2 regions of the Streptomyces sp. NPDC090032 genome follow, and region 1 is predicted to be linked to the other one. Evidence: riboswitches for the same ligand, from Rfam matches in the RefSeq annotation. Region 1 holds a riboswitch; the other holds the start of a gene.
The links. Region 1 has a riboswitch for S-adenosylmethionine ahead of thrC (threonine synthase). Riboswitches for the same ligand answer to the same signal wherever they lie in the genome.
Positions count from the first base shown of each region.

Region 2: linked by a shared signal. The riboswitch ahead of ACIPWY_RS09065 (aminotransferase class V-fold PLP-dependent enzyme) and the one ahead of thrC (threonine synthase) in region 1 are both predicted to bind S-adenosylmethionine.

Region 1 is NZ_JBIVFF010000006.1:434,633-450,055, reverse strand. It holds gene ACIPWY_RS17425 (carbohydrate-binding protein) at 1-623, shown strand, start outside; gene ACIPWY_RS17420 (1-phosphofructokinase family hexose kinase) at 693-1,625, opposite strand; gene nagA (N-acetylglucosamine-6-phosphate deacetylase) at 1,710-2,855, opposite strand; gene ACIPWY_RS17410 (ROK family protein) at 2,855-3,802, opposite strand; gene ACIPWY_RS17405 (extracellular solute-binding protein) at 4,033-5,283, shown strand; gene ACIPWY_RS17400 (DUF3263 domain-containing protein) at 5,294-5,662, shown strand; gene otsB (trehalose-phosphatase) at 5,726-6,598, shown strand; gene ACIPWY_RS17390 (trehalose-6-phosphate synthase) at 6,606-8,012, opposite strand; gene ACIPWY_RS17385 (hypothetical protein) at 8,123-8,899, opposite strand; gene ACIPWY_RS17380 (glucosyl-3-phosphoglycerate synthase) at 8,937-9,884, opposite strand; SAM riboswitch class I at 10,065-10,196, shown strand; gene thrC (threonine synthase) at 10,190-11,500, shown strand; gene ACIPWY_RS17370 (ubiquitin-like small modifier protein 1) at 11,550-11,825, shown strand; gene ACIPWY_RS17365 (cold-shock protein) at 12,275-12,478, shown strand; gene groL (chaperonin GroEL) at 12,798-14,423, shown strand; gene ACIPWY_RS17355 (DUF6215 domain-containing protein) at 14,579-15,289, shown strand; gene ACIPWY_RS17350 (hypothetical protein) at 15,342-15,423, opposite strand, start outside.
Region 2 is NZ_JBIVFF010000003.1:443,948-459,370, forward strand. It holds gene ACIPWY_RS09050 (Rieske 2Fe-2S domain-containing protein) at 1-507, shown strand, start outside; gene ACIPWY_RS09055 (cytochrome bc complex cytochrome b subunit) at 504-2,141, shown strand; gene trpD (anthranilate phosphoribosyltransferase) at 2,271-3,335, shown strand; SAM riboswitch class IV at 3,449-3,565, shown strand; gene ACIPWY_RS09065 (aminotransferase class V-fold PLP-dependent enzyme) at 3,731-5,104, shown strand; gene ACIPWY_RS09070 (Lrp/AsnC family transcriptional regulator) at 5,188-5,469, opposite strand; gene ACIPWY_RS09075 (rhomboid family intramembrane serine protease) at 5,515-6,264, opposite strand; gene ACIPWY_RS09080 (hypothetical protein) at 6,421-6,660, shown strand; gene ACIPWY_RS09085 (NYN domain-containing protein) at 6,704-8,053, shown strand; gene ACIPWY_RS09090 (NlpC/P60 family protein) at 8,371-9,402, shown strand; gene ACIPWY_RS09095 (NlpC/P60 family protein) at 9,630-10,679, shown strand; gene ACIPWY_RS09100 (hypothetical protein) at 10,731-11,939, shown strand; gene ACIPWY_RS09105 (glycosyltransferase 87 family protein) at 11,953-13,191, opposite strand; gene ACIPWY_RS09110 (glycosyltransferase family 4 protein) at 13,270-14,412, shown strand; gene ACIPWY_RS09115 (AMP-dependent synthetase/ligase) at 14,501-15,423, opposite strand, start outside.

The DNA of each region.
Region 1 (15,423 bases):
GCGGGCCCAACACCAAGGGCCTGCTGATCGGCGCGCTCGCCGTCGTGGCGGCCGTGGTCGTCGGCATCGGGGTCGCGGTCCTCGGCGGCGACAAGAGCGATGACAAGGGCGGCGACGCGGGCGGGCAGCCGTCCGGCGGCTCCCAGTCCGTGCAGCCGAGCGAGACGGCGACCAAGCCGGCCGACAAGCCGGTCGACCTGCCGAAGACCGACGCCAAGGCGCTGAAGCTCGAGGGCGGCACGGCCACCGCGTCGGACGTCCAGGGCGCCAAGGCCGACGGCGGCACCTATGTGGCGGGCTTCAACCAGGTGGGCGCCAAGCTCACCTGGACGGTCAACGGCATCCCGAAGGACGGCGCGTACAGCCTGCGCGTCAACTACGGAGTGCCCGGCAAGGACGCCAACGCGACCATCACGGTCAACGGCAAGGTGCAGACCCGCCCGCTGAACATGGAGAACTTCGCTCACGCCAAGGAAGGCGACTGGGAGAAGGGCTGGAGCAACACCTGGTCCGTCGTCCAGCTGAGCAAGGGCACGAACGCGATCACGATCTCGTGCGAGCAGAGCAACCAGTGCGACGCCAACTTCGACCAGATGTGGCTGGTCAAGGGCAGTAAGGGCTGAGCGACGCAGCCGGCGGCACAGGCGCAGCCGGCGAGACGGACACAGACGGCAGCGGCCGGGGCGGAAGCCCTAGGCCGCTGCCGTCGTCTGTTGCGTCACCGCGACCCGGCCCAGCAGCTCCTCGTACGCCGTGCGGTCGAACTCGCCCGCCACCGGGGCCAGTACCGTCGCCGCGGACAGGGCGACCGCGCGGGCCAGGCGGTCCGGCCACGGCAGGTCTTCCACGTAGCCCGAGAGCAGGCCGGCGACCGCCGAGTCGCCGGCGCCCGTCGGGTTGCCCTTGACGCGGTCGGGGGCGGGCGCGCGCCAGCTGCCGTCCGGGGTGACCGCGAGGAGGCCCTCCGCGCCGAGGGAGGCGACCACGGAGTGCGCGCCGCGGCGGCGGGCGTCACGGGTCGCGCGCAACGGCTCGTGGGAGCCGGTGAGTTCGGCGAGTTCGTCGGCGTTCGGCTTGATGATGTCGGGGCGGGCGGCGAGGCCGCGGCGCAGGGGTTCCCCGGAGGAGTCGAGGAGCACGGTGACGCCGGCGGTGCGGGCCGCGCGGACCAGCTGGGCGTACGCGCCGACGGGGACGCCGGGCGGGAGGCTGCCGCACAGGGCCACCGCGGACGCCGGCCCGAGGAGCTTCTCGTAGGCCTCGGTGAACGCGGCCCACTCGGCGGCGGCGACGTGCGGGCCCGGCTCGTTGAGCTGGGTCGTGTCGCCCGTCGTGGCGTCGACGACGGCGATGGTGCGGCGGGTGGCGCCCGAGACCGGGACGAGCGCGTCCCGGATGCCGGGGGAGTCCAGGAGCTGTTCCCTGAGGGCGCGGCCGGTGCCGCCGCCCGCGAAGCCGGTGACGGTCACGTCGTGGCCGAGCGCCGCGAGCACCCGCGCGACGTTGAGGCCCTTGCCGCCGGGGCGTTCGGTGACCTCGGTGACGCGGTGCGACGCGTGCGGGTGCAGCGCCGGCACGTCGTACGTGATGTCGAGCGCGGCGTTCAGTGTGACCGTGAGGATCACGAGACCCCAGCCCACCCCTCAGTTCGGGACTACCTTCAGTAACGCGGCCTGATCATGCCAAAGACCGGCCGGTAGGCCCAGACCTCAGGCGACCTGGGGTTCCACGATCCACCGGCCCTTGCGCATGACGCCCTTGAGCTCGAAGTCCTCGTCCAGGACGACGAGGTCGGCGTCCTTGCCGGGCTCCAGCGAGCCCACCTTGTCGTCCACGCCGAGGAGGCGGGCCGGGTTGGCGGAGATCGCGCGGACGATGTCCTCGACGGGCAGCTTGTCGATGGTGGCGGCGCGCTTGAACGCCCGGTCCAGGGTGAGCGTCGAGCCCGCGATGGAGCCGCCCTCGACGAGCCGCGCGACGCTGTCCTTCACCTCGACCTCCAGGGTGCCGAGCATGTAGCGGCCGTCGCCGAAGCCCGCGGCGTCCATCGCGTCGGTGATGAACGCGACGCGCCCGCTGCCCACGTGATGGAACGCCAGCTCCAGGGCGGCCGGGTGCAGATGCGTGCCGTCGTTGATGAGCTCGACGGTGATCCGCTCGTCCTCCAGGAGCGCCCCGATCGGGCCCGGGGCGCGGTGGCCGATGGCCGGCATGGCGTTGTAGAGGTGGGTGGCGACGGTGGCGCCCGCGTCGATGGCCTCCACGGTCTGCTCGTACGTGGCGTCGGTGTGGCCGATCGCCGCGATCACGCCGTGTTCGGCGAGGAGGCGTACGGAGTCGATCCCGCCGGGGAGTTCGGGGGCGAGGGTGAGCATCTTGGCCTGGCCGCGCGCCGCGTCGAGCAGCTTGCGGACCTCGGCCGGGTCGGGGTCGCGCAGGAGCGTTTCGTCATGGGCGCCCTTGCGGCACGGGGAGATGAACGGGCCCTCGAAGTGGATGCCCGCGATCTCGCCCTGCTCGGCCAGCTCGGACAGCAGGCCCGCGCGCTGGGCGAGGAAGTCCGTCTCGCCGGTGACGAAGGACGCGGCGACCGTCGTGGTGCCGTGCAGGCGGTGGGTGCGGACGCCCTTGAGGATGTCGTCGATCGACCCCGAGGTGAAGGAGGCCCCGCCGCCGCCGTGGTTGTGCATGTCGACGAAGCCGGGGACGACCCAGTGGCCGGTCAGATCGGTGGAGGGAGCGGCGGCCGGCGCGCCGGCGGCGATCCTCGCCCCGTCCACGATCACGCGTCCGTTCTCGACGACGCCGGTCGGCAGGACGACGCGGGCGCCGGAGAGAACATTCAGAGCGGCCATCAGGCGACTACCTCCGTGGAATCGGTGGACCGGGCGAGCAGGTCCCAGGCGAGCAGGCCCGCGCCCAGGCAGCCGGCGGTGTCCCCGAGGGCCGCCGGGACGATCGTGGGCAGCTTCTGGAACGTCACGCGTTCCTCGACGGCGGCCCGCAGTGGTGTGAACAAGGTTTCCCCCGCCTCGGCCAGACCGCCACCGATGATCAGGGTGCGCGGGTCCAGCAGAGTGAGCGCCGTGACGAGCCCGTCGGCGAGCGCGTCCACGGCCTCCTGCCAGACCCGCAGCGCCCGGGGGTCCCCGGACTCGACGGCCTTGGCGCAGTCCGCGGCGTCGGCCTCCGGGTCGCCGGTGACCTCGGCCCAGGCGAGCGAGACCGCCGACGCGGACGCGTAGCGCTCCAGGCAGCCGCGCTGCCCGCAGCTGCAGTCCGTGCCGCCGGGGCGTACGACGATGTGGCCGATCTCCCCGGCCGAGCCGTGCGCGCCGGGTTCGATGTGGCCGCCGATGCCGATGGCTCCCGCGATGCCCGTACCGAGCGGCACGAACAGGAAGCGGTCCGCGCCCTTGCCCGCGCCGAGCCGCCCCTCGCCGAGGCCGCCGGTGCGCACGTCGTGGCCGAGGGCGACGGGGATGCCGTCGAGCCGCTCGCTCAGCAGCCGCCGCATCGGCACGTCCCGCCAGCCGAGGTTCGACGCGTACAGGGCGATGCCGTGCTCGTCGTCGACGATGCCGGGCACCGCGACGCCGGCCGCGGCGGCCGGCTCCCCGAGGTGCTCCTCGCCGTACGCGCGCAGGTCGGCGGCGAAGCCGAGTATCGTCTCGACGATCGCGTCGGGCCCGCGCTCGCGGCCGGTGGCACGCCGCGTCTGATGGAGCAGGGTGCCGTCGGCCCCGACCAGGGCGGCCTTCATTCCGGTGCCGCCCACATCGAGGGCGATGACATGTCTCACGGGGGACAGTCTCGCGCGTATACCCGCGAGAGGTCTAGTCCACTTGCATGGATCTTGCGGCAATGTGTACGGATGGTGCGTTTTCCGGGTTCGCGGCGGAGGCCCGTTGCAGGTGCTAAACGCGCGTGGTGTAGACCTTGTGTCCGGACCTGAGCATTCCGGGTCCGAAATCCGGACGAGCGACTTCAAAGCGACTTCAAGAGGGTGGGAAACCGGCTGTGCAGCGGCGCATGACAGGTCTGACGGCGGCGATGGCCGCGCTCGGCATGGCGGCGACGCTGGCCGCCTGCGGAGGCCCCGGCTCCGACGACGTGACCCTGAAGCTGGTGGCCGCCGACTACGGCGACTCTCCGGCGAACAGCTCCCAGAAGTACTGGGACAAGCTGTCCGCCGCCTTCGAGAAGAAGAACCCCGGCATCAAGGTCGACGTCAGCGTCTACTCGTGGAGCGACGTCGACGCCAAGGTCAAGAAGATGGTCGCGGACGGCCACGCGCCCGACATGGCGCAGATCGGCGCGTACTCCGACTACGCCGCGAGCGGCAAGCTCTACAGCGCGAACGACCTGCTCTCCATCCCCGTGCAGTCCGACTTCCTGCCGCAGCTCGCCGACGCCGGTGAGGTCTCCCGCGTCCAGTACGGCATGCCCTTCGCGTCCTCCACGCGGCTGCTGTTCTACAACAAGACCCTCTTCGACAAGGCCGGCCTGACCCCGCCGCAGACCTGGGCCCAGCTCCAGGCCGACGCCAAGGCCCTCAAGGCCCGCGGCGTGAAGATCCCTTACGCGCTCCCGCTGGGCAGTGAGGAGGCGCAGGCCGAGACCATGATGTGGATGCTGAGCGGCGGCAGCGGATACACCGACGACGTCGGCACCTACAGCCTCGACTCCCCGCAGAACGTCAAGACCTTCGAGTGGCTGAAGAACGACCTGGTCGGCCAGGGCCTCACCGGTCCGACCCCGCCCGCCAAGCTCGACCGCAAGGAGGCCTTCGCGGCCTTCACGCGCGGTGACGTCGGCATGCTCAACGGACACCCGACGCTGATGCAGATGGCCGCCAAGAAGGGCGTCAGGTTCGGCACGGTGCCGATGCCCGGCATCCACGGCAGGGCCGCGTCGACCATGGGCGTCGCCGACTGGATGATGGCGTTCCGGCAGAACGGCCACCAGGAACAGGTCGGCAAGTTCCTCGACTTCGTCTACAGCGAGAAGAACGTCCTCGACTTCTCGCGCGAGTACGACCTCCTGCCGGTCACCAACTCCGCCTCGGACACGATGGCCGACGACCCGCGCGACCAGAAGCTCTCGAAGTTCCTCGGCGAACTGCCGAACTCGCAGCTCTACCCCGTCGGCAAGACGTCCTGGGCCCAGGTCAGCGCCGGTATCAAGCGCGAGATCGGCTCGGTCGTCGGCCCCAACGGCAACCCGGGCGCCACCCTCGGCCGGCTCCAGCGCGCGGCCGACACGGCGGAGAACGCGGAGTAGCGTCGCTGCCGTGAGCGAACCGCCGTACGCAGAGCCCGAGTCCTCGACCGAGCCCGAGCCGGAATCCGAGCCCGAGCCCGAGCCGGAATCCGAGCCCGAGCCCGAGCCCGTCGAGGATGCTGAGGGCGCCGACGACGCCGAGGATGCGCCGTCCGGCGGCCTGTCCCGCCGTGAGCAGGGCGTTCTCGCCCTGGAGCGGCGCGGATGGACGTCGGCCGGGGCCAAGGAGCGCGCCGTGCGCGAGGAGCTGGGCCTGGCCCCGGTCCGCTACTACCAGCTCCTCAACGCGCTCCTCGACGACCCGAGGGCCCTCGCCCACGACCCCGTCACCGTCAACCGGCTGCGCCGCGTACGGGAGGCCCGCCGCGAGGAGCGCTGACTCGCGCCCGGTCCGTCCCGCGCACCGTGAGTGCGGCCCGCCTGACGCGGATAGGCTCGGCGCATGGGCAGCCCACAGCAGCACGACCTGCCGTCGCCTGTGACCTCCGCCGGGCGTGACGGCCTCGACGCACTCCTCTCGGACCCCGAGCGGGCCGTGATCGCGCTCGACTTCGACGGCACGCTCGCACCGATCGTGCCCGACCCCGAACAGGCCCGCGCCCACCCCGGCGCCGTCCACGCGCTCGCCGCGCTCGCACCGCAGGTCGCCTCCGTCGCCGTGATCACCGGCCGCCCCGCGGGCGTCGCCGTCCGCCACGGCGGTTTCGCGGGCGTCCCCGGCCTCGGACACCTCGTGGTCCTCGGCCACTACGGCGCCGAGCGCTGGGACGCCGTCACCGGCACGGTCCACGCCCCCGCCCCGCACCCCGGCGTCGCGGCCGTCCGCGCCGAACTGCCCGGCGTCCTGGAGTCCGTAGGGGCCTGGCGCGGCACCTGGATCGAGGAGAAGGGCCGCGCCGTCGCCGTCCACACGCGCCGCGCGGGCGACCCGCAGGCGGCGTTCGAGGCGCTGCGCGCGCCCCTGTCCGACCTCGCGGCCCGGCACGGCCTGATCGTCGAGCCCGGCCGCCTCGTCCTGGAACTGCGCCCGCCCGGCATGGACAAGGGCGCGGCGCTCACGGCGTACGTACGCGAGGTGGGCGCGACGTCGGTCCTCTACGCGGGCGACGACCTCGGCGACCTGCCCGCGTTCGCCGCTGTCGACAAGCTCCGCAAGGACGGGGTGCCGGGCCTGCTGGTGTGCAGCGGCAGCTCGGAGGTCACGGAGCTGGCCGAACGTGCGGACGTGGTGGTGGACGGCCCGCAGGGAGTGGTGGGGCTGCTGTCCGGCCTGGCCCGCGCGATCAGCTCCCGGGGCCAGGCCGGCAAAAGCTAGTGCGGCACTAATTCCCCAGCGCCCGCAGCGCGTTGAGCTGGTCGAGGAACCACTGGGCGGGCGGCAGCGCGGTCGCCGCGGCGGCGAGCCGCTTCGCGCGCTCGGTGCGCTCCCCGCCGCCCATGACCAGCGCCGTGTGCAGCGCTCCTGCCGTCTCCGATACGTCGTACGGGTTCACGACGAGCGCGTCGTCGCCCAGCTCCTCGTACGCCCCCGCCTCCCGCGACAGGACCAGCGCGCAGCCCTCGTCGGAGACGACCGGGACCTCCTTGGCGACGAGGTTCATGCCGTCCCTGATCGGGTTGACGAGCGCCACGTCGGCCAGCCGGTACGCGGCCAGGGAGCGCGCGAAGTCATCCTTCACATGGAGCACGACCGGGGTCCAACTCTCCGTACCGAAGCGGGAGTTGATCTCCTCGGCGACCCGGGACACCTCGACGGTGTACTCCCGGTAGACCGCGAGGTCCTGCCGTGAGGGGTAGGCGAAGGCGACGTGCACGACCCGCTCGCGCCACTCGGGGTGCTCCTCCAGGAGGAGCCGGTACGCGTGCAGGCCGCGCACGATGTTCTTCGACAGCTCCGTGCGGTCCACGCGGACGATCACCTTGCGGTCCGCGCCGCCGATCTGCTCCCGCAGCGCCACGAGCCGCTCCTCGACGTCGGGGCGGTGCGAGCGCTCGCGCAGGAAGTCCGCGTCCGCGCCGAGGCCGTGCACCCCGATCTCCGTGCCGGACGTGCCGCCCACCACGGCCTCGCAGCACGCGGTGAACGTGTCCGCCCAGCGCCGGGTCAGGAACCCGAGCCGGTCCGCGCCCAGCATCCCGCGCAGCAGCTGCCCCGCGATGTCGTCCGGCAGCATCCGGAAGTAGTCGACCGGGGCCCACGGGGTGTGCGAGAAGTGCCCGATGCGCAGGTCGTCGCGCAGCTCGCGCAGCATCCCCGGCACGAGGGCCAGGTGGTAGTCCTGCACGAGGACCGCGGCGCCCGGCGCGGCCTCCGCGGCCAGCGCCTCGGCGAACGCCCGGTTGTAGGCCTCGTACGACGCCCAGCGCGCACGGAACCCGGGCCCGAACACCGGCTCCAGGGGCGTCTGGTAGAGCATGTGGTGGACGAACCAGAGGACCGAGTTCGCGATGCCGTTGTACGCGTCGGCGTACACCTCGGGGTCGATGTCGAGCATCCGCACCCCCGGCTCTCCGACGCCGCGCCGCACCGCCTCGCGGTCGCCCTCGCCGAGGGCCGCGCACACCCACACCGCGCTCGCGCCGTCCGGGTCCTGCCCGATCGCGGAGAGCCCGGAGACGAGCCCGCCGCCACCGCGCCGCGCGTCGAGCGTCCCGTCGGCCCCGATCTCGTAGGAGACCGGACCGCGGTTGGACGCGACGAGGATCTGTGCACCCTGCGTGGAAGCCATACGGGCAAACGTAGCCCGGCCCGTAAACGCTCAAACGTACGGCCGGGCTCAGTGGGAGCCCGGCCGTATACGATCCGCCGTCCGCCTGTCCTGATGGCTGCTCGCGCGGGTCAGTCACGCCGGCTGCGCGCCGCCGCCACCGCGAGGACGCCGAGCCCGCACAGGGAGGCCGCGAGACCGGCGTACAGGAGCGTGTGCGGCTCGCCTTCGTCGGTCTCGCCGGTGTCGGCCAGTTCCGTTCCCTGCGGCGGCCGTTGCGGACCGGGCGACTCCTGCGGCGGGAGCGGGCGGGCCTGCTCACGCCTGGCCGTGACGACCGACGTGCAGGGGTCGGCCCCGCCGCGCCGGGCGTCCTTCGGGCAGTTGGTGCGCGGCACGTCCGCAGTCACGGTGATCGCGCTGGCCTCGCCCGTCGTGCAGGACGCCTTCACGCGCTGGGTGATGACGACCTTGCCGTGGGCGGCGACGTCACCCTTCCAGACGTACACGGATCCCCGCTTCGTGACGGTCCCCGCGGAGGCGACCGGGGCCGAGCCCGCCGTCACGGGCCACTCGACGGCGGCGCCGGTGCGGTTCCTGGCCGAGAAGTCGGAGATCGTGATGGTGTTCCCGGTCTCCTCGCACGGCGGCACGGCGGCCCGCTCCGGCACGTTCGTGAGGTGCAGGGCGGGCGGGGGCTGGGGCTGCGGCTTCTCGATCCCGCGGAACGGGATCGTCACCTGGCCGGGGCTGGAGCCGTAACCGGCCGTCGTACGGACCACGTCCGTCGGGGTGGGGGCCGCGGCGCCGAGCGCCGTCAGTGCGGTGACCGTGGCGGCGAGCGCCCCGGCGGTGCGGGGCGCGGCTGCGCGCAGCCGCGCCCCGCACGAAACTTGTCTGAGCCACATAAAGGGCAATGTAGGCAAAACGTACGATTGCCCCCGGCTACGCCACGCGGCGCTCCGCGTACTCGGTGATTTCGGTCATCGGGGGGCGTTCCTCGGTGTCCACGTCGTGCGTGCGCGGCTCGAATCCCCGTTCGCCGCGCTCGAACTGGGTGAGCACGGGACGTACGAGATGCCCGCGCGCCAGCCGCAGCTGCGCGGTGCGGTAGATCGCCGCGGCCATCCGCCCCAGCGCCTGCCCGTCCTGGTGCCGGTGCTTGCGCACCCCGACGTCGACCTGCCCGAGCGCGTCCAGGCCCACCGTGTGCAGCGCGTCGACGAGAAGACCCAGCTCCACGCCGTAACCGACCGGGAACGGCAGGCGCTCGAGGAGCGACCGGCGCGCCGCGTACTCGCCGCCGAGCGGCTGCACGAACCCGGCGAGCAGCGGCCAGTGCAGATTCAGGACCGGGCGCGCCACCAGCTCCGTGACCCGGCCCCCCTGACCCGCGGCGGACCCGAGCGGACGGTCGTACATCGCCTTCACGAAGTCCACGCCGGGATCCGTGAGCAGCGGGCCCACGATCCCCGAGACGAAGTCCGCGGAGAACTCCTTCAGGTCCGCGTCGACGAAACAGACGATGTCGCCGCCCGTCACGAGCAGCGAGCGCCACAGCACCTCGCCCTTGCCGGGCACGGCCGGGATCCTCGGCAGGATCGCGTCCCGGTGCACGACCCGCGCCCCGGCCGCCCGCGCCACCTCGGCCGTACGGTCCGTCGAACCCGAGTCGATCACCACCAGCTCGTCGACCAGCGGCACCCGCTCCGTCATCAGGGCGCGCCGGATCTCGGCGACGATCTCGCCGACCGTCTCCTCCTCGTTCAGCGCGGGCAGCACCACGCTCACCGAGGTGCCCGCGGCGCGCTTCGCGGCGATCAGCTGAGGGAGCGGGCGATCGGTCACCGACCAGGAACGCCTGCTCAGCCAGCGCTCTACTTCTTCCAGCACAGTGCGCGGCTCCTCACTGTCGGCTCTGCCAGACCACTGACTGTGATCCATCTCGCGGTTCGGACGACTATCTCAAGCCTCCAGGCCTTCGGTTACAGTCTTGAACAACGCCGGTGACCATCGCATGTCGGGGTCACCGCGACGCTTGAGTGATCAAGCGACAGCTCAACAACCGAATAGCGCTCATCCAGAGGGACAGAGGGATACGGCCCGTTGAAGTCCCGGCAACCCTCCCGCCGACCTTGCCGAGGTCCAGGTGGGGAAGGTGCCAATTCCGTCTCGTGGCGAGATGCGCCGCGAGGAAGATGAGGAGAAAGGGCCTCGCCATCATGGCTGCGCAGACTGTCGCCACCACCACTTCCGTTGATCTCGGACCCGCCACGGCGCTCTCCTGCCGCGAGTGCGGCACCAGCTTCCCGCTCGGACCGATCTTCGCCTGTGCCGAGTGTTTCGGGCCGCTCGAAGTCACCTACGACCTGCCGCTCGGCGACCCCGAGTCGCTGCGCAAGCAGATCGAGGCCGGCCCCGCCAACATCTGGCGCTACGCCCCCCTCCTGCCCGTCCCGGCCGACGTCGCCGAGAAGCCGAACCTGAACCCCGGCTGGACCAAGCTCGTCAAGGCCGACAACCTCGCCCGTGAACTCGGCGTCGAGCAGGGCAAGTTGTTCGTCAAGGACGACTCCGGCAACCCGACGCACTCCTTCAAGGACCGCGTCGTCGCCCAGGCCATCGAGGCCGCCCGCGCCTTCGGCTTCACCACCCTGTCCTGCTCCTCCACCGGCAACCTCGCCGGCGCCGTCGGCGCCGCAGCGGCCCGCGCCGGCTTCCGCTCCTGCGTGTTCATCCCGCACGACCTGGAGCAGGGCAAGGTCGTCATGGCCGCGGTCTACGGCGGCGAACTCGTCGGCATCGAGGGCAACTACGACGACGTCAACCGCTTCTGCTCCGAGCTCATCGGCGACCCGCTCGGCGAGGGCTGGGGCTTCGTCAACGTCAACCTGCGCCCGTACTACGGCGAGGGCTCCAAGACCCTCGCGTACGAGATCTGCGAGCAGCTCGGCTGGCAGCTCCCGGACCAGCTGGTCATCCCGATCGCGTCCGGCTCCCAGTTCACGAAGATCGACAAGGGTCTCCAGGAGCTGATCAAGCTCGGCCTCGTCGAGGACAAGCCGTACAAGCTCTTCGGCGCCCAGGCCGAGGGCTGCTCGCCGGTCTCCGTCGCCTACAAGGGCGGTCACGACGTCGTCCGGCCGCAGAAGCCGAACACGATCGCCAAGTCGCTCGCCATCGGCAACCCGGCCGACGGCCCGTACGTCCTCGACATCGCCCGCCGCACCGGCGGCGCCGTGGAGGACGTCAACGACGAGCAGGTCGTCGACGCGATCAAGCTCCTCGCGCGGACCGAGGGCATCTTCGCGGAGACCGCGGGCGGTGTGACGGTCGGCGTGACGAAGAAGCTGATCGAGGCCGGCCTGATCGACCCGGCGCTCACCACCGTCGTCCTCAACACCGGCGACGGCCTCAAGACCCTCGACGCGGTCGCCGAGACGTCCCAGGCGACCGCCACGATCCGCCCGAGCCTGGACGCGTTCCGCGACGCGGGCCTCGCCCACTGACGACCCCGCGAAGACCCGCGAACACCCGCACGGAAAGGCTGCAGCCCCCATGAGCGTCAACGTCCGCATCCCCACCATCCTGCGCACCTACACCGGCGGCCGGGCCGAGGTGGCCGCCGAGGGCGCCACCCTCTCCGAGGTCCTCGCCGACCTGGAGAAGAACCACACGGGTATCGCGGCCCGCGTCCTGGACGACCAGGGCAAGCTGCGCCGCTTCGTCAACGTCTACGTCAACGACGACGACGTGCGCTTCGAGCAGGGCCTTGAGACGGCGACGCCGGAAGGCGCGGGCGTCTCGATCATCCCGGCCGTCGCCGGCGGCTGACCGTCGAGCACTGCGCCGGCGGCTGACCGCCCGGCGTACGCGCCATACGGAGTTACCTGAATTGCCCCCTTCGCGAGAGAAACGGAGGGGGCAATTCTGCAGGGTTGAGCGCGGTAGAGTTGGGAAGCGAGCTTCGCGCTTGTGCCGAGCGCATATATGAAGTCGGCCGCCGCCCGACAAGAAACAGCCAAAGTGCCCCGCCCTTATTGGGTGTTCGCGTCATTTGTCGGGCCCGAGTTGCCCCGGATTCCCATGACTCCGCCGCTTATTACCGCTCTGCCGTGCCCAGAATTCTCGTCCGATTGACCTGTTGCAGAGGGCAGTTGGGCAGATACATTCAGCCGCGGTCGACGCGTTCCGGCGCACACCCCCAACCAATGGGGGGTGAGGTCTGACCCGGGTCCGCGAAGTGCGGTCCTGTGCAAGGGCCAGTAATAGGGGAGTTAGCCATGGCTCAGGGCACCGTCAAGTGGTTCAACGCGGAGAAGGGGTACGGCTTCATCGCGGTCGACGGTGGTGCGGATGTTTTCGTCCACTACAGCGCCATCCAGATGGACGGGTACCGCACCCTTGAAGAGGGTCAGCGAGTCGAATTCGAGATCTCGCAGGGCCAGAAGGGTCCGCAGGCGGACATGGTCAAGCTCGCCGTCTGATCTCGGCGCGAACGGCCACCGACACACTCACGCCGAGAGGCCCGTACCCCGCGAGGGGTACGGGCCTCTCGTGCGTGCGCGCGCGCCCCGCGCACTCCGCCCGCGGGGACCGCGCGTCTGCCGGAGGCGCTTGCACTCTCCTAGGTCGAGTGCTAATCATTGCGTTAGCACTCTGAAGGTGAGAGTGACAGAACTTGGATCGGGTCGGTGAGGCTCGCAGGCCGGGTGGGGCAAGGAACCACACGGCATGCAGGCCGTCCGTCGCGGGCACCAGCACGGTCCGTTTGCATTTCCACCGCGTCCGGGAGGACCACTTCACATGGCCAAGATCATCGCGTTCGACGAGGAGGCACGGCGCGGCCTCGAGCGCGGCATGAACCAGCTCGCCGACGCCGTCAAGGTGACCCTGGGCCCCAAGGGTCGCAACGTCGTCCTCGAGAAGAAGTGGGGCGCCCCCACGATCACCAACGATGGTGTGTCCATCGCCAAGGAGATCGAGCTCGAGGACCCGTACGAGAAGATCGGCGCCGAGCTGGTCAAGGAGGTCGCGAAGAAGACGGACGACGTCGCCGGTGACGGCACGACGACCGCGACCGTCCTCGCCCAGGCGCTCGTCAAGGAAGGCCTGCGCAACGTCGCGGCCGGCGCCAACCCGATGGCCCTCAAGCGCGGCATCGAGAAGGCCGTCGAGGCCGTCTCCGCCGCCCTGCTCGAGCAGGCCAAGGATGTCGAGACCAAGGAGCAGATCGCTTCCACGGCCTCCATCTCCGCCGCCGACACGCAGATCGGCGAGCTCATCGCCGAGGCGATGGACAAGGTCGGCAAGGAAGGCGTCATCACCGTCGAGGAGTCGCAGACCTTCGGGCTCGAGCTTGAGCTCACCGAGGGCATGCGCTTCGACAAGGGCTACATCTCGGCGTACTTCGCCACCGACATGGAGCGTATGGAGGCGTCGCTCGACGACCCGTACATCCTGATCGTCAACTCGAAGATCGGCAACGTGAAGGACCTCCTTCCGCTGCTCGAGAAGGTCATGCAGTCCGGCAAGCCGCTGCTGATCATCGCCGAGGACGTCGAGGGCGAGGCCCTGTCGACCCTGGTCGTCAACAAGATCCGTGGCACCTTCAAGTCCGTCGCCGTCAAGGCCCCGGGCTTCGGTGACCGCCGCAAGGCCATGCTCGGCGACATCGCCATCCTCACCGGTGGCACCGTCATCTCCGAGGAGGTCGGCCTCAAGCTGGAGAACGCCGGTCTCGACCTGCTCGGCCGCGCCCGCAAGGTCGTCATCACCAAGGACGAGACGACGATCGTCGACGGCGCCGGTGACAGCGACCAGGTCCAGGGCCGCGTCAACCAGATCCGTGCCGAGATCGAGAACAGCGACTCGGACTACGACCGCGAGAAGCTCCAGGAGCGCCTCGCCAAGCTCGCCGGCGGCGTGGCCGTCATCAAGGCGGGCGCGGCCACCGAGGTCGAGCTCAAGGAGCGCAAGCACCGCATCGAGGACGCCGTTCGCAACGCGAAGGCTGCCGTCGAAGAGGGCATCGTCGCCGGTGGTGGCGTCGCCCTCCTCCAGGCCTCCGCGGTCTTCGAGAAGCTCGAGCTCGACGGCGACGAGGCGACCGGCGCCAACGCCGTGAAGCTCGCGCTGGAGGCCCCGCTCAAGCAGATCGCCGTCAACGGTGGTCTCGAGGGTGGCGTCGTCGTGGAGAAGGTCCGCAACCTTCCCATCGGCCACGGCCTGAACGCCGCGACCGGTGAGTACGTCGACATGATCGCCGAGGGCATCCTCGACCCGGCGAAGGTCACGCGCTCTGCCCTGCAGAACGCCGCGTCCATCGCCGCGCTGTTCCTCACCACCGAGGCCGTCATCGCCGACAAGCCGGAGAAGGCCGCCGCGGGCGGCGCTCCGGGCGGCATGCCGGGCGGTGACATGGACTTCTGAGCCTGACGGTTCAGCCTGTCCTTTCCGAGGGCGGCACTCCTCTTCACGAGGGGTGCCGCCCTCGGGCGTTCCCCCGGCCGATCTTCCTTGCCCGCCCGGTGATCACGGGTTAGGGTCCCCGGGCATATGTCAGGGGATCGGGGCGGGTGGGGGACATGGCCGACAGTGACGACGTGCCCAAGAAGGGCATGAACGCGTGGGGACAGGCGATATCGGCCGTGGCGCTGGTGGCCGCGCTCGCCATCGGGTTCTGGGCGATGGCGAAGAAGGACGCCGAGAGCAGCGCCGAGCCGAAGCCGGCCGCCTGCTCGGGCGGGGAGGCCGAGAAGGGCGCGAAGGCCGGTGAGGCGGCGGGGGAGGTCTCCGGCGCCCAACTGTGCGGAGTGCTCAACCGGCGTGACCTCGCCGAGCTGCTCGGCACACCGACGGAGATCGCGAAGTCCGCGTCGGGCAGCGCGAGTTCGATCAAGACGGCCGGTGGACGCGAGATCTCCACGCCCTCGGCGCGGGTCGAGTTCGAGACGTACACCGTCACGCTGGAGGGCACCTACGACGGCCATCCGGTCGCCGACACCGCCGGCCTCTTCGGGGACACACAGAAGCGGCGGACGTTCCTGGGCCACCGGGCGGTCCTCTACTCGGACCGCACCATCAGCATCAGGTTCCGCCTCGACGGCAGCGATTCGAGCAGCGCTCCCGGCGTCCCGGCCCGTGTGCTGTCCGTGGCGCAGGACCCGAAGGACAAGGGTGGCTCCTTCGAGCTGTCGCTGTGGCGCTCGGACGGCGCGGTGCCGGACGATACGACGCTGTTCCAGGTCGCCGAGAAGGTGCTGCCGGGGATCCCGGGGTGGGCGCCCGCCAAGTGACGGCCCGCGGCCCGGAGTGATCCGAACGAGGGGCCCGGTAGCCGGACAGGCCCTAGCCGCGCTCGACCGGCGACTCCTGGTAGCTGGTCCAGGCGTCGCGGCCGGCATGGGCCGCGCTCTGGGCTGCGGTCTGC
Region 2 (15,423 bases), on a different contig from region 1:
GACCTCGGTCCGCTGCCGGAGGACAAGCTCCGGCACACCGCGTGGAAGAAGGGCAAGCTCCTCGTCAACATGAACACGAACGAGCCGCTGCGTCCTTCGGACATCGTGGTCGGCTCGCTCACCTTCGCCAAGCCCGAGGGCGTGGAGGAGCACGACGAGGACTTCCAGCAGGTCATGGGCAAGGCCGCCCTGATGCTGGTCCGGATCCAGCCGGACGAGATCAAGGACAAGCAAGAGCTCGCGTGGGGCCACGAGGGTGTCGTCGCGTACTCGAAGGTCTGCACCCACGTGGGCTGCCCGATCTCCCTGTACGAGCAGCAGACGCACCACGTGCTCTGCCCCTGTCACCAGTCCACCTTCGACCTCTCCGACGGCGCCCGCGTCATCTTCGGTCCCGCCGGCCACGCGCTCCCGCAGCTGCGTATCGGCGTGAACGGCGAGGGTTACCTGCAGGCGCTCGGCGACTTCGCAGAGCCCGTCGGTCCTGCTTTCTGGGAGCGCGGATGAGCACTTCGACGACCAACGACGCGTCCTCGCGCGAGAAGGCGCCCGCCGGTGAGCGGGTGGCCGACTGGGCGGACGGCCGGCTCGGGATCTACTCCCTGGCCAAGGCCAACATGCGCAAGATCTTCCCGGACCACTGGTCCTTCATGCTCGGTGAGATCTGCCTCTACAGCTTCATCATCATCATCCTCACGGGTGTGTACCTGACGCTGTTCTTCCACCCGTCGATGAACGAGGTGGAGTACCACGGCAGCTACGTCCCGCTGCAGGGACAGCTGATGTCCGAGGCGTTCAACTCGACCATGCACATCTCCTTCGAGGTGCGCGGTGGTCTGCTGATCCGGCAGATCCACCACTGGGCGGCACTGATCTTCCTCGCCGGCATGTTCGTGCACATGATGCGCGTGTTCTTCACGGGTGCGTTCCGCAAGCCGCGTGAGGTCAACTGGGTGTTCGGCTTCCTGCTGTTCGTCCTCGGCATGTTCACCGGATTCACCGGTTACTCGCTGCCGGACGACCTGCTCTCCGGCACCGGTGTCCGCTTCATGGAGGGCGCGGTCCTGTCCGTGCCGATCGTCGGCACGTACCTGTCGTTCTTCCTCTTCGGCGGCGAGTTCCCGGGCGGCGACTTCGTCGCGCGGTTCTACTCGGTCCACATCCTGCTGCTGCCGGGCATCATGCTCGGTCTCGTGGTCGCTCACCTGATCCTGGTCTTCTACCACAAGCACACGCAGTTCGCGGGCCCCGGAAAGACGAACAAGAACGTCGTCGGCATGCCGCTGCTCCCGGTCTACATGGCCAAGGCGGGTGGCTTCTTCTTCCTGGTCTTCGGTGTCATCGCGGTCGTCGCCGCGATCGCGTCGGTCAACCCGATCTGGGCCATGGGCCCGTACCGGGTCGACCAGGTCTCCACCGGCGCGCAGCCCGACTGGTACATGGGCTTCTCCGAAGGCCTGATCCGCTTCATGCCGGGCTGGGAGATCAACCTCTGGGGTCACACGCTCGTCCTGGGTGTGTTCATCCCGCTGATGATCTTCCCGCTGGTCCTGGTGGTGATCGCGGTCTACCCGTTCATCGAGTCCTGGATCACCGGCGACAAGCGCGAGCACCACATCCTGGACCGCCCGCGCAACGTCCCGACCCGGACCGCGTTCGGTGCCGCCTGGATCAGCTGGTACTTCGTCCTGCTCCTCGGTGGTGGTAACGACCTCTGGGCCACGCACTTCCACCTGTCGATCAACGCGATCACCTGGTTCGTGCGCATCGGGTTCTTCGTCGTGCCCGTGCTGGCCTTCATCGTCACCAAGCGGATCTGCCTCGGCCTCCAGCGCCGTGACAAGGAAAAGGTGCTGCACGGACGCGAGTCCGGCCTCATCAAGCGCCTGCCGCACGGTGAGTTCATCGAGGTCCACGAGCCGCTCGGGCCCGAGGCCCTGCACACCCTCACCGCGCACGAGCAGTACGCGCCGCTCGAGGTCGGCCCGGCGGTCGACGAGAACGGTGTGGAGCGCAAGGTGTCCGGTACGCAGAAGCTGCGGGCCAGGCTCTCCGAGGGGATGTACGGCGAGGAGAGCCAGATCCCCAAGCCGACTGTCGAGGAGTACAAGGAGATCACCAGCGGCCACGGCCACCACTGATCACCTGATCCGACCCCCATGGTCGCCACGGTGAGAGCCCCGTCCAGGCACTGGACGGGGCTCTTTGCCGCTCCCAGGGGTGGATAGGGTGGCCTTGTTCCCTTACACACTGAAAACCAGGAGCGGCAGATGAATGCTGTGACCCCCGCAGGAGGCAATACCGCGGCGGGCCGTTCCTGGCCCTCGGTACTGAACGGCCTGCTCGACGGGCGTGACCAGAGCGCGGACGACACCGCCTGGGCGATGGACCGCATCATGCGCGGCGAGGCCACCGACGCGCAGATCGCCGGGTTCGCGGTGGCGCTGCGGGCCAAGGGCGAGACCGTGGAGGAGATCTCCGGTCTCGTACGGGCGATGTACGAGCACGCGAACGTGATCGAGGTCCCGGGCGACACGGTCGACATCGTCGGCACGGGCGGCGACGGCGCCAAGACGGTCAACATCTCCACGATGTCCGCGATCGTCATCGCCGGCGCGGGCGCCAAGGTCGTCAAGCACGGCAACCGCGCCGCCTCGTCGGCGTCCGGCGCCTCGGACGTCCTGGAGAAGCTCGGCGTGAACCTGGAGCTGACGCCGAAGCGCGTGGCCGAGGTCGCGGACGAGGCCGGGATCACGTTCTGCTTCGCCGTGAAGTTCCACCCGGCGCTGCGGTACGTGGCGGCCGCGCGCGGCCAGCTGGGCATCCGGACGACGTTCAACTTCCTCGGCCCGCTGACCAACCCGGCCAAGGTGCGGGCCCAGGCCGTCGGTGTCGCCGACGCGCGGATGGCCCCCATCGTGGCGGGCGTCTTCGCGGAGCGCGGCCACTCCTCCCTCGTCTTCCGCGGCGACGACGGCCTGGACGAGCTGACGACGACGGCCACCTCGCGGATCTGGGTGGTCCGGGACGGCGCCGTGCGCGAGGAGGCCTTCGACCCGCGGGACGTCGGCATCGACCTGGTGCCGGTGTCCGCGCTGCGGGGTGCGGACGCGTCGTACAACGCGGACGTCGCCCGCCGCCTCCTGGACGGTGAGGAGGGTCCGGTAAGGGACGCGGTCCTCCTCAACTCGGCGGCGGCGCTCGTCGCTCTCACGCCGGGCGAGGGCCCGCTGACCGAGCAGCTGCGGGCCGGCATGGCCCGCGCCGCGGAGTCGATCGACTCGGGCTCGGCGAAGCGGACGCTGGAGCGCTGGGTGGCGGCCAGCAACGCGTAGGCGCGCGGCACGGACGTGGTGGGGAGGTGCCGGCCGGTGCCTCCCCACCACGCTGCGTCCGGGATGCGGACACGCTGTTGCGATGAAGCGATCAGCTGGCATACTTCACGGCAGGTCATGAGTGACAGCGATTAGGCCCCGGCTCGCTGTCCGGCAACCCTCCGTCCGTGGCGGGGTGCCCCGGGTGAAGACCAGGCAGTGCACAGCAAGGTGCGCTGCAAGCGCGGACCCCTGCACACCCTGGGGTCCTGGTCCTCAAGGGAGCAGTCTCGTGAGCAAGCGAATGCGATAGGGCATCTCCGCCCCACCTCCGCACACCCTTTTCCTTTTCAGCTGCGCCGTCGAGCCATCGGCTCCGGTGCGGTCAATTCGCTTGCCTCTCACGGGAGTTCGCCATGTCTGTCCCCACCGCTGCCGCCGACCAGTCGCTTTGTCGTGAAATCTCCGGGTCCCTGCCGGTTCTGGGCCGGGATGTCACCGTTCCGCTCGTCACCGGGGGCGAGGTCACCTACGCGGCCCTCGACTACGCGGCCAGCGCCCCGGCGCTCCAGCGGGTCTGGGACGACGTGGCGGCCTACGCGCCGTACTACGGCAGCGTGCACCGCGGTGCCGGATACCTCTCGCAGCTGTCGACCGACCTCTTCGAGAACTCCCGCGCGACGGTCGCCGAGTTCCTCGGCTGCCGCGCGGACGACCAGGTGATCTTCACGCGGTCGACCACCGACTCGCTCAACCTGCTCGCGGCCGTGCTTCCCGCCGACTGCGAGGTCTTCGTCTTCGAGACCGAGCACCACGCCTCGCTGCTGCCGTGGCGCGACGCCCGCGTGACGTACCTGAACGCGCCGCGCACGCCCGCCGAGGCCGTCGAGACCCTGGAGCGCGCCCTCGCCGGCCGCGACCCCCACGGGCCCGCCCTGGTGTGCGTCACCGGCGCCTCGAACGTCACCGGCGAGCTGTGGCCCGTCCGTGAACTCGCCGCCGCGGCCCACGCCCACGGCGCCCGCATCGTCCTCGATGCCGCGCAGCTCGCCCCGCACCACCCCGTGGACATCCAGGACCTCGACGTCGACTGGGTCGCCTTCTCCGGGCACAAGCTGTACGCGCCCTTCGGCTCCGGCGTCCTCGCCGGCCGCGCCGACTGGCTCCAGCGATCCGAGCCCTACCTCGCCGGCGGTGGCGCCTCGCGCAAGGTCGCGCGGCGCGCAGACGGCGGTGTGGACGTCGAGTGGCACGACAGCGCGGCCCGTCACGAGGCCGGTTCGCCGAACGTCATCGGCGTCTACTCCATCGCCTCCGCCTGCAAGGCGCTCACCGAGGCGGGCTTCGACTCGCTCGTCGCCCGCGAGCAGTACCTGATCGGCAAGGTCCGGGACGGCCTCGGCGCCGTGCCCGAGGTGAAGGTGCTCTCGCTGTTCGGCGACGACGCTCCGCGCGTCGGCGTCATCTCGTTCGTCGTCGACGGCTGGAACAGCTCGCACTTCGCGGCCGCGCTCTCCGCCGAGTACGGCATCGGCGTGCGCGACGGCCTCTTCTGCGCCCACCCCCTCGTACGCACCCTGCTGGGCACGGACCCGCAGTCGCAGGGCGAGTGCGGGGCACCCGAGGCCGCGCCCGGCGAGAAGTCCCTCAACGCGATCCGTGTCAGCTTCGGCGCCGGCACCCCGGACGAGCACGTCGAGCGTTTCGTCCGCGCCGTCACCGAGCTGGTCCGCGACGGCGCGCAGTGGAACTACCGCACGGAGGACGGGCGTTGCGTCCCCTCTGTGTGATCCGCTCCGTGTGATCCGCCCACCTCGCCGGACATGACGAAGGCCGCCCCTCGGGGCGGCCTTCGTTCGTCATGCGGACGGGATCAGGAGTCGAGCCCGATCGCGAACGCCGCCTCCAGGTCGTGCTGCGAGTACGTGCGGAACGCGACGTGCGTGTCCGTCGCCTCCACGCCCGGGATCTTGCTGATCTTCCCGGGGATGACGTCCGCCAGGTCGTCGTGGCGCGCGACGCGCACCATGGCGATCAGGTCGTACGTGCCGGTCACGGAGAAGACCTCGCTGACGCTGTCCAGGGCGGCGATCGACTCGGCGATCTCGGGGATCCGGTCCACGCTGGTCTTGATGAGCACGATCGCGGTGATCACGGCTGGCTGTCTCCCTCGGTGGCCGTGGTTGGGGCACCTGTCACTTTAGCCCTCCCGTCTCCCGCCACCGTCCTTGCTCAGAAGGGCTTCGCCCACCCCTCCCTTTCCTCTGTAACGCACCCACGCGTAGAGGAACCCGACCGAGAACCCGACCAGGTGCGCCAGGTACGCCACCCCGGGCCCCTGGCTGACCTGCCGTGCCGCCGCCCACTGGAGCGCCGCCCAGAACGGCAGCACCACCCACGCCGGAAACCGCAGCGGCAGGAAGAACAGGAACGGGAACAGGCTCGTCACGCGCGCCGCGGGGAAGAGATACAGCAAGGCCCCGAGCACCGCGGAGATCGCCCCTGAGGCGCCCACCAGGGTCTGCTCGGAGTCCGCGTACCCGATCGCGTAGCCGAGCAGCGCCGCGCAGCCGGAGATCAGGTAGAAGAGCGCGAACGGGAAGTGGCCCATACGTTCCTCGACCATCGCGCCGAAGACGTACAGGAAGAGCATGTTGCCCAGCAGGTGCAGATAGCTGCCGTGGACGAAGAGGGCCGAGACCGTGGTGAGCGCCGCGCGCGGGGAGCCGGTGAGCAGCTGGGCGGGGATCACGCCCCAGCGCTCGAAGTAGTCGCTCTGCGCCGCGAGCAGCCGGTCGCCCGTGCCGTAGACGGGGTTGAACCCGGACGACGGGGAGAGCAGGAACACCACGCAGCACAGCGCGATCAGCCCGTACGTCACCGGTGCCGGATGGTTCCTGACAGCCGATCCGACCGTCCTGCCCGCCGTCACACCCCGATTATCGATCATGTGGCAGATCATGACGTAACGGTGCACACCTGCCCAGGCGGCCTGCCGCGATTCCCCACTGTGGACGCCCGCGCGGGGGGTCCCCGTCAGGCCGTAGGGTTACGGGCACCACGCACCACGGAAAACGTACGACCCCGAAAGAAGGCGACAGCCCCGATGACGGTTCCCCTGCCGACCGCCGAGACCCGTTGGCGCTGCACTCTCTGCGGCAACCTGACGCGTTTCGACGTGACCCGCTCGTCGAAGGTCGTCGAATATGTGCACCTCGACCTCGCTGGTGACCCGAAGGTCGAGGAACGCGAGGTGGTCAGTGAGACCATCGAGTCGGTCCGCTGCCGCTGGTGCAACGCGGTGGATCAGGTCGAACTCGTGGACAGGCCGGGTGCCGGCTCCTGAGAGGGAGCTGAACCCCCAGAAAATTCGGACATTGGGGTGACGGATGGTGGAGAGCGCAGGCGGGGAGGCCGGGGACGGCGCCGCTGAGGTGCTCGACCGGCCGTTGCCCGAAGGTGTGCGGCGCCGGGTCGTGCAGATCGTCTCGGACGGCTTCGGCGGGCTGACGGTCGCCGAACTGCCGCCCCAGCTGCGGCAGTATGCGCGCTTCACCCCGACCCGGCGCGCCAAGTTCGCCGGCAATGCGATGGCCACCGCGCTGGAGGGCGACACGCTCTTCCGCCAGCGGATCGCCGAACGTCTCAGAGACGCCCAGCCGGAGCTCTCCGACGCCCTGGACGCCGGGGCGCCGCCGCCGGCCGCCGACCCCCTGGACGTGGCCGCCGCCGCCTACGTGCTGCGGCCCGCGGGCTGGGTGAAGCTCGTCGCGGCAGCCGGCGAGGAGGCCGTGCGGGCCGACGCCGAGCGCGCCGACGAGGAGGCACGGGCCGAGCTGGAGCGGCTGCGCGCCGAGGTCGGGGCCGTCCGCGATCAGACCCGGTCCGAGACCGAACGGCTGCGCGCGGAGCTGGAGTCGGCGAAGAAGGAGGCCGAGTCCCTCCACCGCAAGCTGCGCAGCGCGCTCAGTGACGTCAAGCGCGGCGAGGCGGCCCTGCGCAAGGTCCACGGCGAGACCGAGGCCGTACGGGCCGACATGCAGACACAGCTGTCCGCGGCCGACAGCGAGACGCGGCGGCTCAAGGCCCGGCTCGGCGAGACGGAGGCGGCGCTGGAGGCCTCGCGCAAGGCGGCGCGCGAGGGCCGCAGCGTCGAGGACATGCGCGTACGGCTGCTGCTCGACACCGTCCTGGAGTCCGCCCAGGGTCTGCGCCGTGAGCTGGCGCTGCCGCCCGTGTCCGTGCGCCCCGCCGAGACCGTGGACGCCGTCGAGCCGGGGCGGATGTCGCCCAAGGACATCGCGGCCCGCGCCCTGTCCGAGCACGACCCCGCCATCCTGGACCAGCTGCTCGCCCTGCCGCAGGCCCATCTCGTGGTCGACGGCTACAACGTGACGAAGACCGGCTATCCGACGATGCCGCTGGAGAAGCAGCGCCTCAGGCTGCTCGGGTCGCTCTCCCAGCTCGCCGCGCAGACCGGCGCCGAGGTCACCTGTGTCTTCGACGGGGCCGAACTCGCCGCTCCCGTACTGCTCGCGCCGCCGCGCGGGGTGCGCGTGCTCTTCTCGAAGGCGGGCATCACGGCTGACGAACTGATCCGTCAGCTGGTGCGCGCCGAGCCGTCCGGACGGCCCGTGGTGGTCGTCTCCACGGACCGCGAGGTGGCCGACGGGGTCGCCAAGTCGGGGGCCCGTCCCGTCGCCTCCGTGATGCTTCTGAAGCGCCTCTCGCGCGGCTGACCATCCGCCCCGCAGGTTCCGGTACTTCGCCACATAGACAACGTAGGTCTCATACGTAACCTCTGGGCCTGATGCCCGAATTGGCGGATCGTTTACGCAACGTAGTGTCAATCGAGCATTACCGCACGTGAGTTGAGTGCAAAGAATGCGCTCGGTGACCGACTTTTTTCCCGTCAGGATTTGAACTGATCACAAGAAGGTCACTAAGGTCTGGCCTCGAACCTCCGCTCGGGTGATCGCTCATCAGGAGTGACGGCAGAGGGTCACCGCCCACCGGCGTGTCGGTAGGCGGCTGGAGGAAGAAGGAGCTCGCCTTCGTGGCGTCCCACCGTCGACCCAAGCAGCCGAGCCGCACCCGTGTGACCGTGCTCACCGCAACCGCCGCCGCAGCCGTGGCCCTCACTTCGCAGGCCGCGCAGGCCGCGCCGAAGCCGAGCAAGACCGAGGTCAAGGCCAAGGTCGACAAGCTCTACGAAGAGGCGGAGAAGGCCACCGACAAGTACAACGGGGCCAAGGAGAAGCAGAAGAAGCTCGAGAAGGAGATCGGCGACCTCCAGGACAAGGTCGCCCGCGGCCAGGAGGAGCTCAACACACTGCGCTCCGGCCTCGGTTCGATGGCCAGTGCCCAGTACCGCTCCGGCGGCATCGACCCCTCCGTCCAGCTCTTCCTCTCCGCCGACCCGGACGACTTCCTGGACAAGGCCTCCACGCTCGACCAGCTCAGCGGTCAGCAGGTCGAGGGCCTGAAGAAGATCCAGGAGAAGCAGCGCTCGCTGGCGCAGGAGCGCCAGGAGGCCGCCGACAAGCTCAAGGACCTCGCCGACACCCGCACGGAACTCGGCAAGAAGAAGCAGCAGGTCCAGAGCAAGCTCAGCGCCGCGCAGAAGCTCCTCAACACCCTCACCGCCGCCGAGCGCCAGAAGATGGCCGCCGACGACGCCCGCGCGAGCCGCTCCGCCGGCGCCCGCGTCGACCTGGGCAACGAGGTCCCCGCCTCTCAGCGCGGCGCCGCCGCCCTGAACGCCGCCGCCACCCAGCTCGGCAAGGCGTACGTCTCCGGCGGCACCGGCCCCAACTCCTACGACTGCTCCGGGCTCACCCAGTGGTCGTACGCGCAGGCCGGCGTGAGCATAACCAGGACCACGTACACGCAGCAGAACGACGGCCCGAAGATCGGTATGAGCCAGCTCAAGCCCGGCGACCTGGTCTTCTTCAACAACCTCGCGCACGTGGGCCTCTACGCCGGCAACGGCCAGGTGCTCCACGCCCCGCACCCCGGCGCCGTCGTCCGCTACGAGTCGATGAGCACCGTCGGATCGTTCCAGTTCGGCGTCCGTATCCCCGCCTGACCCTCGGACGAGCGCCACGCGAAAACGCGCCCGTTCGGGCGAATTCCGACATCACGCGCTGACCCCACGCCCCGCCCATGACCTGCGTCATAGGCGGGGCGTCGTGTTTCCGTCCGTACGACGGTCGTTGGCCGCGCCCGCCCCTCGCGGCTAATGTCGCCCCGCATTCCCCCGACCGGGCTCTCCGGCCGGGGGTCGTTCGTCAGCGGAAGGGGGAGCGGCTACTCGTGGGGTCCCATCGCCGTCCCGCACAGTCCGGCCTCGACCAGAGTGCGCGCGGCTCCACTGTCTACGTTCTGTCGGCCCTGTCAGCCGTGGCCACCGCCGCCACAGGGCTCACCGCCGCCCCCGCGGGCGCCGCGCCACAGGACCGCCCGTCCGGCACCCGGGCCGAGGTCGACCGCCTCTTCGAGCAGGCCGAGCAGGCCACCGAGGCGTTCAACAAGGCCGACGAGCGCGCCGACAAGCTCCGCGGCGAACTGGCGGACCTGCAGGACAGCGTCGCCCGCGGGCAGGAGCGCATCAACACCATGCGCGGCGCCCTCGGTTCGCTCGCCGGCGCCCAGTACCGCTCGGGCGGCATCGACCCCGCCCTCGCCCTGCTCCTGTCCTCGGACCCCGACGGCTATCTCGACAAGGCGTCCGTCCTCAACCGCGTCACCGCCCGCCAGGCCGGCGAACTCACCGAACTGCAGCGGGCACAGCGCGACCTGTCGCAGGAACGCGCCGAGGCCACCCGCAAGCTCGTCGACCTGGAACGGTCCCGCAAGGCCGTCGCCCGCCACAAACGGACCGTCGAGGACAAGCTCGCCAAGGCCCGCCGGCTGCTCAACTCCCTGCCCGCCTCGCAGCGTGCGGCCTACGAGCGCGCCTCGCGCGGTGGCGGGCGCGACGGAATCCCCGATCTGTCGGGCGCGGGCGTGCCGTCGTCCGGCCGGGCCGCCGCGGCGGTCGCCGCCGCCATGTCCGCGGTCGGCAAGCCGTACGTCTGGGGCGCCAACGGGCCCTCCGGGTTCGACTGTTCGGGCCTCATGCAGTGGTCGTACGCGCGGGCAGGTGTGGGCCTGCCGCGCACCTCACAGGCCCAGCGGTTCGCGGGCCGGCAGGTGCCCCTCTCCGAGGCGCGGCCCGGCGATCTGGTCGCCTACCGCTCGGACGCCAGCCACATCGGGATGTACGTGGGCAACGGCCAGGTCATCCACGCCCCCTATCCCGGCGCGCCCGTGCGCTACGACCCGGTGGGCATGATGCCGGTTTCGTCCGTGACGCGGGTCTGAGCGGTCGCGGCCGGAGAGGCCCGGCGCGACAGGCGCCGTACGATCGGGAGGATGGCTGGTCGTAGGCGTGGTGCGGGTGGAGCGGGGGCGTGCGTCGCCCTGCTGTCCGTGGCCTCCCTGCTCGCCGGGCTCGTCGGCTGCGGAGGGGGCGCGGCGCAGGACACGGCGCGGCGCGAGGTACAGCGCACCCTCGACCGCCGGGCGGACGCCGTCCTCGCCCGGGACCCGGCCGCGTACCGGGCCACCGGCAGCGCGGACGCCGCCGCCCTGACGAACCTCACCGACGTCCCGCTGACCTCCTGGACGTACCGGATCACCCGCCTGGACCGCTCGGGCAGCCACGCCAAGGCCGGCGCGGAACTGCGCTACCGGATCAAGGGCTACGACAGCGCGCCCATCGTCTCCGGGCGTGCTCTCAAGCTCGAACTGCGCGGGGACCGCTGGTACGTCACGTCCGACCGGCCCGCCCCGAAGACCGGCGAGCAGCTCTGGGAGCAGGGCAGAGTCGTCGTGGAGCGGGGCGCGCACAGTCTCGTCCTCGGCGTCGGCAGGTCCCACGGCGCGCTGCGCGACTACGCGGACCTCGCCGACGAGGCCGTGCCCGCCGTCAGCGACGCCTGGGGGACCGGCTGGGCCCAGCGGGTCGTGGTCCTCGTCCCGAAGTCCCTGGACGGCATGGGCGCGCTGCTCGGGGCCCCCGCTGCCGGGTACCGGGGGATCGCCGCCGTGACGACCGGCGAGGCGGGCGCGCCGGGGCGGACGCCGGCCGACCGGATCATCGTGAACCCGGACGCGTACGACGTGCTCGGCTCCTTCGGCAAGCAGGTCGTCCTCACGCACGAGACGACCCATGTCGCCAGCCGCGCGGAGACGTCGGCGGCGACTCCGCTGTGGCTGTCCGAGGGGTACGCGGACTGGGTCGGTTACCGCGGCACCGGGCGCTCCGCGGGGCAGGCCGCCCCGGAACTGGAGCGCGCGGTGCGGCTCGGCCGGCTGCCGGGCGCCCTCCCCACCGACCCCGACTTCGGATTCTCCGGCGACGCGGGGCAGCTGGCGCAGGCGTACGAGGGCGGGTGGCTGGCCTGCCGGATGATCGCCGACCGGTGGGGCGAGGCGAAGCTGAACGCCTTCTACCGCGCCGTCGGGGAGCACAGGCGGCGGGCCGGGGCGGTCGAGGCGGCGATGGAGAGCCTGCTGGGGACGACCGAGGAGAAGTTCACGGCGGACTGGCGGGACTATCTGAGCGCACAGCTGGGCTGACCGACGAGAGGATCTACGACGCCAGCAGACTCTCGTCGCGGGTCGGCTGTGGCGACGGCGGCTGTTCGCCCCGGTGCGGCTCCGTGACCGTCTGCCGCCACAGGCGCCGGGCGGCGGTCAGTGAGGCGGCGACCAGCAGGCCGTTGCGTACGAGGATCAGGCCGAGGCCGAGGCCGTCGCCGCCCACGACATGTGCGAAGCCCAGCGGGAACTCCAGGAACGTCACGAGCGACGCCGCCAGGACCAGGCAGGCGGGCGGGGTCATCCGGCTCGCGGAGAACACCGTCGACACCGCGGCCAGACCCGTCAGCCACAGCATGTACTGGGGGCTGATCACCCAGCTCGTCGTCGTGAACAGCAGCACCGCGACGAACGCCGCGTCCGCGAGCGTGCCCGGCGCCCAGGCCCGCGCCCTCAGCCGCCACATCAGGAGCCAGCCGAACGCGGCCAGAGTCAGCACCTGCGCGACCACGCTCACGACGTCCACGTAGGGGCCGAGGAACTCCATCGACCCGTAGTGCAGCCCGACTGAACCCGGCCAGCCGAACTGCCGCGCCACATGGAACACCAGCGCGCCGAGGGACTCGACCTCCGTGCCGCGGTCGCGCTGGGAGGTGAGGAAGTCGAGCGCGCCCGGCATCGCCGCCGCGAACACGAGGACGAGGGCACCGGCCGTGAGGGCCGCGCTGCCCCAGGAGACCCGTGTGACGCGGCCGCGACGGGTCCCGAGCAGCAGGAGCACGGGCCACACCTTGAGCAGTGCGCCGAGCCCCGTGAGCGCCCCCATGACGCGCGGATGCCGGGCCCCGGCCAGCAGCGCGGCGACCGCGACCGCGGTGACCATGACGTCGTAGCGGGCGTACGCGGTCGGACCCAGCAACGGCACGCCCGCCACCCACACCCACGCCCCGCGCCACGACCTGCCCGGCCGCCCGCCCGCGGACACCAGGAGCCCGAAGGTGACCGCGTCCGCGAGGAGGGCGAGCACGTAGAACGCGGTGGCGTAGGACAGGAAGGGCAGGAGGGCGGGGGAGAGGATCGCGCCCGCGGCGGCGGGCGGGTACTGCCAGGTGACGTCGTCCAGCGGGAAGGTGCCCGTGCGCAGGACCCCGTACCAGTTGCGGTAGATGACGGAGACGTCGGTCGTCACGTCGGGACCCGGGACCGTGATCACCTTCAGGACGCACAGGAGGAGCAGCGCCCTGGTCGCGGCCCACACCAGCACCGCGCGGACCGGGATTCTCGGCATCATTCGGGCCATGATGCCCGGAAGAACTGTGCAGGGGCCATGAAGCACGGCCCACCGGCGCGTTAGGTACTGTCGGCGGCGATGCACAAGACCCTGATCGTGACCAACGACTTCCCGCCCCGGCCCGGTGGCATCCAGGCGTTCCTGCACAACATGGCGCTCCGTCTGGACCCCGAACAGCTCGTCGTCTACGCCTCCACCTGGAAGCGCACCCGCGAGGGCGTCGAGGCGACCGCGGCCTTCGACGCCGAGCAGCCCTTCACCGTCGTGCGCGACCGTACGACGATGCTGCTGCCGACGCCCCGCGTCACCCGGCGCGCGGTGGGCCTGCTCCGGGAGCACGGCTGTACGTCGGTGTGGTTCGGGGCCGCGGCCCCGCTCGGCCTGATGGCTCCCGCGCTGCGCAAGGCCGGCGCGCAGCGCCTGGTGGCCACCACGCACGGGCACGAGGCCGGCTGGGCGCAACTGCCCGCGTCCCGCGGGCTCCTGCGCCGCATCGGTGAGTCGACGGACACGATCACGTATCTCGGCGAGTACACGCGGTCGCGGATCGCCGCCGCGCTGACGCCCGCCGCGGCGGGGCGGATGGTGCAGCTGCCGCCGGGCGTGGACGAGAAGACGTTCCACCCCGGCTCCGGCGGCGCCCTGGTGCGCGCGCGCCTCGGACTGACCGACCGGCCCGTCGTCGTGTGCGTCTCGCGGCTCGTGCCGCGCAAGGGGCAGGACACGCTGATCCTCGCGATGCCGCGGATCCTGGCAGCCGTCCCGGACGCGGTGCTGCTCGTGGTGGGCGGTGGCCCGTACGAGAAGGAGCTGCGCAGGCTCGCCGTGGAGACGGGCGTCACCGACTCGGTGCGCTTCACCGGGGCGGTGCCGTGGTCGGAGCTGCCCGCGCACTACGGGGCGGGCGACGTGTTCGCCATGCCGTGCCGGACCCGGCGGGGCGGCCTCGACGTCGAGGGCCTCGGCATCGTCTACCTGGAGGCGTCGGCGACCGGCCTGCCGGTCGTGGCGGGCGACTCCGGCGGCGCGCCGGACGCGGTGCTCGACGGGGAGACGGGCTGGGTCGTGAAGGGCGGCGACGCGGAGGACTCCGCGGACCGGATCATCACGCTCCTCGGCGACCCGGAGTTGCGGCGGCGCATGGGGGAGCGGGGGCGCGAGTGGGTCGAGGAGAAGTGGCGGTGGGACTTGTTGGCTGAGCGGTTGCGCGGGCTGTTGTAAGGGTTCGAAGAACGCCGGACGGGCTGGAGTCATCCAGCCCGTCCGGCGTTCGAGGACAAGGGACGCGGGGGCGGAGCCCCCGCACAGCTCAGCCCCGGTAGAGCGCCTCGATCTCGTCGGCGTAGTCCTTCGCCACCACGTTCCGCTTCAGCTTCAGGGACGGCGTCAGGTGGCCCGACTCCTCCGTGAACTGGGTCGGCAGAATACGGAACTTGCGGACCGACTCCGCCTTGGAGACCGCCGCGTTGCCGTCGTCCACGGCCGCCTGGATCGCCGCGAGGAGATCCGCGTCGTCCCGCAGCGACACCGCCGTCGAGTCGGCCGGCTTGCCGTGGTCGGTGGCCCAGCGCCCCAGGAACTCGTCGTCGACCGTGACGAGCGCGCCGACGAAGGGGCGCCCGTCGCCGACGACCATGCACTCGGCGACCAGGGCGTGCGCACGGATGCGGTCCTCGATGACGGCCGGGGCGACGTTCTTGCCGCCCGCCGTCACGATGATCTCCTTCTTGCGGCCGGTGATCCGGAGGTAGCCGTCCTCGTCGAGCGTGCCGATGTCGCCCGTGTGGAACCAGCCGTCGGCCAGGGCTTCGGCCGTCGCGGCCTCGTTGTTCCAGTACCCGGTGAACAGGTGCTCGCCGTGCAGCAGGACCTCGCCGTCGTCGGCGATGCGGACGACCGAGCCGGGCAGCGGCTGGCCGACCGTGCCGATCTTCTGCCGGTCCCACGGGTTGAACGCGGTGGCGGCGCAGGACTCGGTCAGGCCGTAGCCCTCCAGGACCGTGAAGCCGATGCCGCGGAAGAAGTGGCCGAGGCGCTCGCCGAGCGGGGCGCCACCGGAGATCGCGTACTCGCCGCGGCCGCCGAGGACGGCGCGCAGCTTGGAGTAGACGAGCTTGTCGAACGTCTTGTACTTCAGCTTCAGACCGATGGACGGGCCCTTGGGGGTGTCCAGGGCACGGCTGTACTCGATGGCCGTGTCGGCAGCCTTGTCGAAGATCTTGCCCTTGCCGT